2 regions of the Rhizobium sp. SVR5-2C genome follow, and region 1 is predicted to be linked to the other one. Evidence: predicted binding sites of a transcription regulator. Region 1 holds the regulator's gene; the other holds the start of a gene.
What was found. The regulator LexA, encoded in region 1, represses DNA repair genes until DNA is damaged. The targets are predictions, from matches to a motif close to TGTTCNNNNTGTGTTCNG.
Positions count from the first base shown of each region.

Region 2: ACPYOI_RS06775 (YifB family Mg chelatase-like AAA ATPase) is a predicted target of LexA. The motif match lies at 2,720-2,737, and genes of this name have one in related genera.

Region 1 is NZ_JBNDHT010000009.1:59,438-64,450, reverse strand. It holds gene eno (phosphopyruvate hydratase) at 1-115, opposite strand, end outside; gene kdsA (3-deoxy-8-phosphooctulonate synthase) at 255-1,097, opposite strand; gene ACPYOI_RS04555 (VOC family protein) at 1,094-1,972, opposite strand; gene lexA (transcriptional repressor LexA) at 2,179-2,895, shown strand; gene ACPYOI_RS04545 (ComEC/Rec2 family competence protein) at 2,876-5,013, opposite strand, start outside.
Region 2 is NZ_JBNDHT010000015.1:46,109-51,121, reverse strand. It holds gene cysK (cysteine synthase A) at 58-1,020, shown strand; gene ACPYOI_RS06775 (YifB family Mg chelatase-like AAA ATPase) at 1,100-2,632, opposite strand; gene gshB (glutathione synthase) at 2,813-3,760, opposite strand; gene ACPYOI_RS06765 (cupin domain-containing protein) at 3,856-4,359, opposite strand; gene ugpC (sn-glycerol-3-phosphate ABC transporter ATP-binding protein UgpC) at 4,455-5,013, opposite strand, start outside.

The DNA.
Region 1 (5,013 bases):
ACGGCACCGCCGCCCGGCCCATGCTGCCGTCTTCGAGATAGACATCGACTTCAACGGTCGGATTGCCACGGCTGTCAAGAATCTCGCGGGCAATAATGTCGGTAATTGCAGTCATGGTTTCTCCTGCTCGGTGGCGGTTAAATCGTTTGAAATCGTCTTAATCGAAGACGCGCAAATTACAATGGCGCTTTGAGCGTCCTCCGCTGCAGCGATCGTACGTGGCCTATTACACGATCATGTCAGACTTTTGAACGTCAGTTCTTCGCGATTGCGTCGAACGCCAGCAGCTTTTCGAGAAGCCGCGGCATGTCCTTCAGATGGACCATGTTCGGGCCGTCGGACGGGGCGTTGTCGGGATTCTCATGTGTCTCGATGAAGACGCCGGCAACACCGACGGCGACAGCGGCGCGCGCCAGCGTTTCCACGAATTCGCGCTGCCCGCCTGACGAACCACCCTGCCCGCCCGGCTGCTGCACCGAATGGGTAGCGTCGAAAATCACCGGCGCGCCCATCGCCGCCATGATCGGCAGTGAGCGCATGTCGGAAACCAGCGTGTTGTAGCCGAAGGAGGCACCGCGCTCGCAAAGCAGGATGTTCGGATTGCCGGTCGCATTCAGCTTGCCGAGGACGTTCTTCATATCCCACGGCGCCAGGAACTGGCCCTTCTTGACGTTGATTGCCCGGCCAGTCTTGGCGGCGGCTACCAGAAGGTCCGTCTGACGGCTGAGGAAGGCAGGGATCTGCAGGATATCGACCACCGTAGCGACTTCCGCGCATTGCTCTTCCGTATGGACATCGGTCAACACCGGAAAACCGAACTCCTTTTTCAGATCGGCGAAGACTTCCAGCGACGTTTCAAGCCCGATGCCGCGCTGGGCGGAAAGCGACGTGCGGTTCGCCTTGTCGAAGGACGACTTGTAAACGAGGCCGATGCCGAGCTTCTTGCAGAGTTCGCTCAAAACGCCGGCGACCATGAAGGCGTGCTCGCGGCTTTCCATCTGGCAGGGACCGGCAATCAGCGACAGCCGGCCGCTGTTGGAAAACACAACGCGCCCGGCGCCTTCGCCGACTGCGACTTCGGAGTTGGTATTGCTCATGGGGTCTCCTCAAAGGCGAAGATTGCACCCTGGCCGGGCGCAGGCTTCACCAGAACTCTGTTGCTGATGCGTGTATAGGTCATCCCGTTAGCAGCCAGAAGGGCCTCTGTCACGGTAATATCTCGGGTGCGGAAAACGATGGCGCTGCCGCGGAGCCCCTTGTCGGCCAACGGCTGTGCGACATCGAAATAGGCTTCCATCCCCTCCTGAGACAGCAGACTGATTTTGACGTTGGGAGTTGTGACTGCGAGGCCGAAACTGGTGCTCTCTACCTTTGCCCCGGACGCCGCCAGTTGGACGAAAGAGCCAAACGCTTCTGGCTCCGGCGCGCTTAGCACGACCTCCCGAATACCGGCTACGCCATTTTCGTGTTTTTCCAGCGCGTCATGGTTGGCGGGAAAGGCATTGATGCGCTGGCAGGCAAAGAGAAAGAAATCCGGCGCCCTGAGATCGGCCGCAAAAGCGAGCTTGAAGGCGCCGGTCGATTGCGAGCCATCCGGCATTTCGATCGGACGCGAAAACTCCAGCATGTCGCCGCCGCTCTGCCTGGCATTCATGAAGGCAGAATGATCGGCGTCCGCATCCTCTGTGCTAAAAGCGACCGCAGAAAACCCGTCATTGCCGCACCGGAAGCGAAAAGCCTGGTCGCGCGCCACAAAAACATTGCCCCCGCGCACGGATGTTTCACATTTCTTCGCATTCTCGATACCAAGCGGCTCGAGATAGGTCTTGTCGGCAAAGAAGATGCAAGCGTTCTCCGTTCCGAACGGGTGGCCGCCCTCTGGCGCAATGGTAAATCCCAGCCTTCCCAGCCGCTCGCGCGCCAGGTCGATGTCCGTGACCGGTAGGACAAGGTGATCCAGTGGATGAGGCATCGGGCGCGTCTCCATTTTTCCAGTGCTCCAGATTTGCGCGGCCTGTTCCCCCGATGCAAGCTGCAAGCGGTGACCCGGCAAACAAAAAGTCCCAAAATGAATGCACTTCAGAAAAAGTTTTACCGAAATTTAGGTACTTGCGGAACACATATGGAACATATAGTGTCTGTTCTGGCTTTGTTTCACGAATCTGGGGTTAAACTTCGATGCTGACGCGCAAACAACAGGAGCTTCTCCTCTTTATTCATGAGCGGATGAAAGAATCCGGCGTCCCGCCATCCTTCGACGAAATGAAGGATGCGCTGGATCTCGCCTCCAAATCCGGCATCCACCGCCTGATTACGGCGCTTGAGGAGCGTGGTTTCATTCGTCGCCTACCGAACCGGGCTCGCGCACTTGAGGTGATCAAGCTTCCGGAGGCCTACAGCCCGAGCATTCAGCCGCGCCGCGGCTTTTCGCCAAGCGTCATCGAGGGTAGCCTCGGCAAACCGCAGCCGGTAGCAGCCCCGCCGAAGCCGGCGAACGAAGACAACAACAGTGCTGTTTCCGTTCCCGTCATGGGCCGCATCGCGGCCGGCGTGCCGATCTCGGCAATCCAGAACAATACCCACGACATCACCGTCCCCGCCGATATGCTGGGGTCGGGCGAGCACTACGCACTTGAGGTCAAGGGCGATTCGATGATCGACGCCGGCATCTTCGACGGCGATACGGTCATTATCCGCAATTCAAATACCGCAAACCCCGGCGACATCGTTGTCGCACTGGTCGATGACGAGGAAGCGACCCTCAAGCGGTTCCGCCGCAAGGGAGCCTCGATCGCGCTTGAAGCCGCAAACCCGGCATATGAGACACGTATCTTCGGGCCGGACCGCGTCAAGGTTCAAGGCAAGCTCGTCGGCCTCATTCGCCGCTATCACTAACCGGCAACGCATCCCCGGCAAATGTGCCACTGCGCCAATCATAGGCGCGGTGCCGGCTCCAGGGGCGGTCGAGTGTTTCGAAAGCGGTTGTGACGTCTGCGGCGCCGTTTCCAAAGCGTAACTCGACGGCGCCGGTTTTCCTCAGGGTTTCGCCGGTAAACAGCATTGCTCCGGATCGGCAGGTGCCGGACCGCAGCTTGACCGGCGTCACGACGATATCCGCTGTGTCGCAAGCCGGGCCGAAATAGGCCGCATTTTCGATCACTGCGAGGATGGAGCCGTTCTCGAGCTCTGCCGTGCACCAGGCTTTTTTGACGCAGGTGAAATGGCCTGCCGAAGCGGCGTTCCGCATCGCATCTCTTGCTTCTTCCTGTTGCGTCGGAGAAAGCCTCAATCTCTCCCCGTCTTTTGCCGAAGGCGGGGCCGAGGCGGTATCAAGCAATTTTGGCGGCCGGTGGTCATCGATAACCAGCGCTCGTTTCCACTGGTCGAAAATGAAATCCGGCGGGCGTTCGCGGTTGGAGGCGAGAGCGGATTGCCTGACGATTGCAACAAGACTTCCATCTTCGGCAATCACGACATCTGGCGCGGCTCTACCGGGCATGAGCGCAACGGCAAGCGTTGAACCGGCGATGATCGCTGTTCCCATATGCCTAAGCCGGGTGCGCAGCAGCGTGAGCAGCAGGAAGCCGGCGACCGCTGCCGGAAAATACCAGCCGGGCAGCCTGCCCACGCCGATGTCGCCGCCCCAGGACGACACCGTCTTGGCAACCGCGATTACGAGATCGAGACCGAAACCCACCACCTTCCACGGCAGCACGTCTAGCCCGAAGGGCATCAGCAGCATGGCAAGCAGGCCTGCAGGCATGATGACGAAGGAAATGATCGGCATGGCCGCGAGGTTGGCCGGCAGACCGTAGGCCGTCAGCCGGTGGAAATGCTCGATCGAGAACAATGCTGTCGAAAAGCCGCCGATGACGGATGTGAGCAGGATTCCGCCGAGAAAACCGGAAACGGAAACCAACAGCCGAAGCGATCGCATTTTTGAAAAAGGGCTTTCGCGCATCGGCCGCTCCTTCCAAAGCGCATATCCCGCGACCAGCGCCAGAGTGGCGGCAAAGGACATCTGAAAGCTCGGACCCATGATTTCGGAGGGCGAGATTGAGATGATGAGGAGTGCCGAAAGCGCGACATTGCGGAGGCTGATGGAGGGCCGGTCGAAGAAGACTGCAACCAGCATGATTGCCATCATGATGAAGGCGCGTTCGGCCGAAACGGCAAAACCTGAGATCAAGAAGTAGGCCGTCACCGCCGCCAGAGCACCCGCCGCCGCAATCTTTTTCGTCGGATAGGCCTGAGCGACACCCGGAAAGAGGCTGAGTATCGAACGGAATCCGACAAAGAAAATACCCGCCGACAGCGCCATGTTGAGCCCGGAGATTGCGATGATATGGGCAAGACCGGACTGACGGAGTGCCTCTGTCGTCTCGCTGGAAATTGCCCGGCGCTCGTCCGTCACCAGCGCGGCGGCAAAAGCACCGGTGTCACCGGGCAGGATCGACCTTATGCGATCGCCAATACTGCTGCGCAGGCGATAGAGCCATTCCAGCCAATTTTCGCCGAAATTTCGAGCGTCCTCCTGCCCCGGTGGCACCGGCACTGGCGCACCATAGAAAAAGCCGTTGGCGCCGATGCCGTCAAAATAGGTCTTGACGGCAAAGTCGTTCAAGCCCGGGAGCGCTGGCCCGGCCGGGGGCGTCAATCGCGCCCTGCCCTTCAGCCAGGTGCCGGTCTCGAACTCGGCTTTCCGCCCTCGTGCAACGACGGTAACCCGCGCCGGCGGCCGCTTCAACAACGGCTGCTCCGTGGCCCGGACAGATAGAACGTAACGCCATCCGCCGCGGCCATCGCCTTCCCGCCGCTCGACCCGGCCGGTCAGCGTCGTGGTCACGGCGGAATCGAGCATCAGCGTTGCCGCGCGCCGCGTCTCGAATTGCGCGGCCAATATGCCGCAAAGGATGAGCGCAAGCGCCGTCAGGACAGCGCGCAGCACCTCACGGTTGCGATTCGTCACGGCGAGCGCCGCAAGCATAAAAAACAGGCAGAGGCCCGAGGAGC
Region 2 (5,013 bases), on a different contig from region 1:
CCTGCTTCAGACTTTGACCCTATTCTCTTCCCCAACCATCATTAAGGGAGCGTATTCATGCTGAGGAAACCGGGCCGTGGCCGCATCTACTCGTCGATCACCGAGACCATCGGCGATACGCCGATTGTTCGCCTCGACAAGCTCGCCAAGGAAAAGGGCGTCAGGGCAAATCTTCTTGCCAAGCTCGAATTCTTCAACCCGATTGCCTCGGTCAAGGATCGCATCGGCGTCGCCATGATCGAGAGTCTCGAAGCTCAGGGCAAAATTACGCCCGGCCGCTCGACGCTCATCGAACCGACCTCGGGCAATACTGGCATCGCGCTCGCCTTCGCAGCCGCGGCCAAGGGCTATAAGCTCATCCTTACCATGCCGGAGACCATGTCGGTCGAGCGCCGCAAGATGCTGGCGCTGCTCGGCGCCGAACTCGTGCTGACCGAAGGGTCGAAGGGCATGAAGGGCGCAATCGCCAAGGCGGAAGAACTTGCCGCGTCGCTTCCCGACGCCATCATCCCCCAGCAGTTCGAGAATCCGGCAAACCCGGAAATCCACCGCAAGACAACGGCCGAGGAAATCTGGAACGATACCGAAGGCACCGTCGACATTCTCGTTTCCGGCATTGGCACGGGCGGCACAATCACAGGGGCCGGCCAGGTTCTGAAGTCGAAGAAGCCGGAAATCAAGGTGATTGCGGTCGAACCGGAAGAGTCTCCTGTTCTATCCGGCGGCCAGCCAGGCCCGCACAAGATCCAGGGCATCGGCGCCGGCTTTGCCCCTGCGATCCTCGATACCAAGATCTATGACGAGATCGTCACCGTCAACAGCGCCCAGTCCATGGAGATAGCCCGCCTCGTCGCCAAGCTCGAGGGTGTTCCCGTCGGCATTTCCTCTGGTGCGGCGCTGGCGGCTGCCATCGAGATCGGTCGCCGCGAGGAGAATGCGGGCAAGAATATCGTCGTTATCATTCCGTCTTTCGCAGAGCGCTATCTTTCGACGGCGCTATTTGAAGGACTAGGGAACTGAATAGCGAGAGGCTACCGCCTTCGAGGCTGCAGGCAAGCCATGTAACTATTCGCTATTTGCGACTTCCTACTCGCTCATCTCACGCAGCCACCGTCAACCGCTCGCCGGCAATCCGGTAGGAAATGGCTTCCGCAAGATGAATACGCCCGACCATGGGCTTGCCGTCGAGATCGGCAAGTGTCCGCGCCACCTTCAGCACGCGGTGATAGCCGCGTGCTGAAAACCGCATTTTCTCGGCGGCGTCGCGCAGTAGCTGCAGGCCGCCGGCATCCGGTTCGGCATATTTTTCGATCGCTGCCGTCGAACAGCGGGCATTCGTGACAATCCCTGCAAGACCCGCCGCAATGAAGCGATCCTGCTGGATCTCCCGGGCGAGCGCGACGCGGGCTGCCACCGCGGCACTTGTCTCGGCTGCCATCGGGCGAATGAGGTCGGCTGCGGACACCGCAGGAACGTCGATGCGGATATCGATGCGGTCCATCAAGGGTCCGGAAATTCGCGCCTGGTAATCCGACTGGCAACGCGGGCCGCGGGCGCAGCTGTGGCCCGGTTCGCCGGCCATGCCGCAGCGGCAGGGGTTCATAGCCGCGACAAGCTGGATGCTCGCCGGATAGGAAACCCGGTGGTTGGCACGGGCGATGATGCACTCACCCGTTTCCAGCGGCTGGCGCAGTGCATCCAGCGCCTGCGGCGAAAATTCGGGAAACTCGTCCAGGAAGAGGACGCCGTGATGCGCCAGCGACGCTTCGCCGGGCCTCGCACGCAGGCCGCCGCCGACCATCGCCGCCATCGTCGCGGAATGATGCGGCGTGCGGAACGGACGGCGATCCGAGAGCTTGCCGCCGGAAAGCTGGCCGGCAATGGAATGGATCATCGAGACTTCGAGAAGCTCGGCCGCCGAAAGCGGTGGCAGGATGGAGGGTAGCCGCGCTGCCAGCATCGACTTGCCGGAGCCGGGCGGACCGACCATCAGGAGATTATGCCCGCCGGCGGCTGCCACTTCGAGCGCGCGCTTGGCGCTCTCCTGCCCCTTGATGTCGGCAAGGTCCGGCAGGTTGGCCGCATTGGCGCGGATAGATGGCTCCGGTCGCGAAAGCACCTGCGTTCCCCGGAAATGATTGGCGAGCGCGATCAGGCTGCGCGGTGCGAGGATGTCGAGGTCGGCGCCTGCCCATGCGGCTTCCGCGCCACTTTCAGCCGGACATATCAGGCCCTTGCCCATAGCGTTGGCGCCGATCGCCGCCGGGAGCGCGCCGGAAACCGGCGCAATCGTGCCGTCGAGATTGAGTTCGCCAAGCACGACGAACTCGGAAAGCGCATCCGCCGGTATGGCCCCAAGCGCCGCCATCAGGCCGAGCGCGATCGGCAGATCGAAGTGGCTGCCTTCCTTCGGCAGATCGGCAGGCGCGAGATTGACCGTTACTCTCTTTGCCGGCAACGCGAGACCGGAAGCATGGAGTGCCGCCTGCACACGATCGCGGCTTTCCGCCACGGCCTTGTCGGGCAACCCGACGATCTGCATTCCCACTTTACCGGGAGCGACCATCACCTGGACCTCCACAGGTACGCCTTCAATGCCTTGAAATGCAACCGTACTGACGCGCGCGACCATGCCCATCCCCTGCCTGCAACTTTTACGCCCGTTTTGCGACTTGTTGTCGCCACAGATTGCAATCTTACATAGAAGAAAGAATAAAACAAGAACAATAAAAGAACGGACTCACGTACTCGTTGCAGCCGGGTTGCAGCGAGTACGCAGAGCGCGAACGAAAGGGAACAGAAGCCGGAACGGTCAGGCGCGCTTGCGCTCGATGGCATCCCAGAGGAGGCTTGCGATATCGGCACCGCCGAACTTGCGGACCTCCCGGAGTCCCGTCGGAGAGGTGACGTTGATCTCGGTCAGGTAGTCGCCAATGACATCGATCCCGACAAGCAGGAAACCGCGTTCTCTCAATGCCGGGCCAATGCGCCTGCAGATTTCCTTTTCGCGGGCCGTCAGTTCGGTGGCCTCCGCGCGGCCGCCGACATGCATATTGGAGCGGCTGTCGTGCTCGGCCGGCACCCGGTTGATGGCGCCGACCGGCTCGCCGTCGACGAGGATGATGCGCTTGTCGCCCTTGCGGACATCCGGCAGATATTGCTGGGCGATGAAGGGCTCGCGGAAAAGCTGGCCGAACATTTCGAGCAGCGAGGAAAGGTTGCGGTCGTCCCTGGTCGAGTGGAAAACGCCGGCACCGCCATTGCCGTAGAGCGGCTTCAGAATGATGTCGCCCATCTCTTCGCGGAAGCGGCGGATCTCCTCCGCATCCTTGGTGATCAGCGTCTTCGGCATGAGATCGGCAAATTCGGTAACGAAAACCTTCTCCGGCGAATTGCGCACCCAGGCCGGATCGTTGACGACGAGCGTCTTCGGATGGATGCGCTCCAGGAGATGTGTGGAGGTGATGTAGGCCATGTCGAAGGGCGGGTCCTGGCGGAGCAGCACGACGTCCATGGTCGAAAGATCGACACGCTCGGGGGCGCCGAGTTCGAAATGGTCGCCCTTCACGTCGCGCAGCAGCATCGGCTCGACGGAGGCGTAGAGCCTGCCGTCACGGAAGCTCAGCCGCTCGGGCGTATAATGGAAAAGCTTGTAGCCGCGCGTTTGCGCCTCGAGGCTCATGGCGAAGGTGGAATCGCCTGCGATATTGATGCCCGCGACATGGTCCATCTGGACCGCTACGTTCTTGATCTTGGCCATTTCCGTCCCTCATTGAATGCCGGACAGATGTAGGTCTCAAGCAGCGCAAACGCAACGCCAATCAATGACGTCAGGCCACTCACGTCTAGGATTTTTCAGGCCGCGAGGCCCTGCTGTTCGCCGTTTCGCAGGAGGTTGCGAAGACGGTAGAGGATCGCAACCGGCTTCGGGAACGGCTTGCGAAGGAACGCGACCTTCCGCACGTAGTTGTCCACCCGCCAGCTTGCCCATGTGCCGCCTGCGAAGAAGGCGACGTCGCCGGCACGCAGCATCCGTTCGGTTCCATCTTCCGCGGTGACATGCACTTCGCCTTCGAGGATCATCACCGTCTCGTCCCAGCCGAAGAACCAGCGGAATTCGCCGGCGGTGCAGTCCCAGATCGCCGTCACTGATGCGTCGTCATGGCCGCGGGAATGCTCCGCGGTACGCGCCTGCGGGTCGCCGGCTACGACCCAATCCGGGTTGATCGGCGTCGATTTCATCGGCAGGCGGTCGCTGGAATGCGCAACGAAGTTCTTGCCGCGCGCCGGCACAATGACCTGCGGTACGGAACGCGCCGCCATCGCGACCGCGCTTGCGAGCATCAACTTCCAGGCCATGCACAACCCCCTAATTGCTATCCCCGGTCATTGCGGAATAGCAGAGAGTCGTAACGGCTCCGTTCAGGCGACTGTTAAAATCTTAACAATGCGTTTCAAGCGATCGCATGAGCCGCGGCGGCCGGACTATCGGCAGCCGTAGCGCCGCCAGCGATGCGCTTGCCGGTGTCATGCGCGAAGAAATGCAGCTTTTCCGGCGCGATCACGAAGCGCAGTTCCGCTGCCATCGCCGTTTCCGGGGAGACGACCGCCGTCAACGGCTGGTCGCCCAGAAGCCCGTGGACGAGGCGTTGCGAGCCGAGTTCTTCGACATATTCCACCGTCAGCGGCATGGCGTATTCGTCCGGCTTGGCTAGGCGCAGGTCTTCCGCGCGCATCCCGATGGTGACGGGGCCGGAGGTTGGGGCATTGCCCGCGAGATCGATCAGGCTCGGGCCAATCGCCAGCTTGTCGCCATGCAGCTCGCCTTTCAGAAGATTCATGGCGGGAGAGCCGATGAAGCTCGCCACGAAAGTGGACGCGGGCGTGTGATAGACGTCGAGCGGCGCGCCGACCTGCTCGATCCTGCCGCCATTCAGCACCACGAGGCGGTCGGCGAGCGTCATCGCCTCCAGCTGGTCATGGGTGACATAGATCGAGGTCGTGGCGAGACGG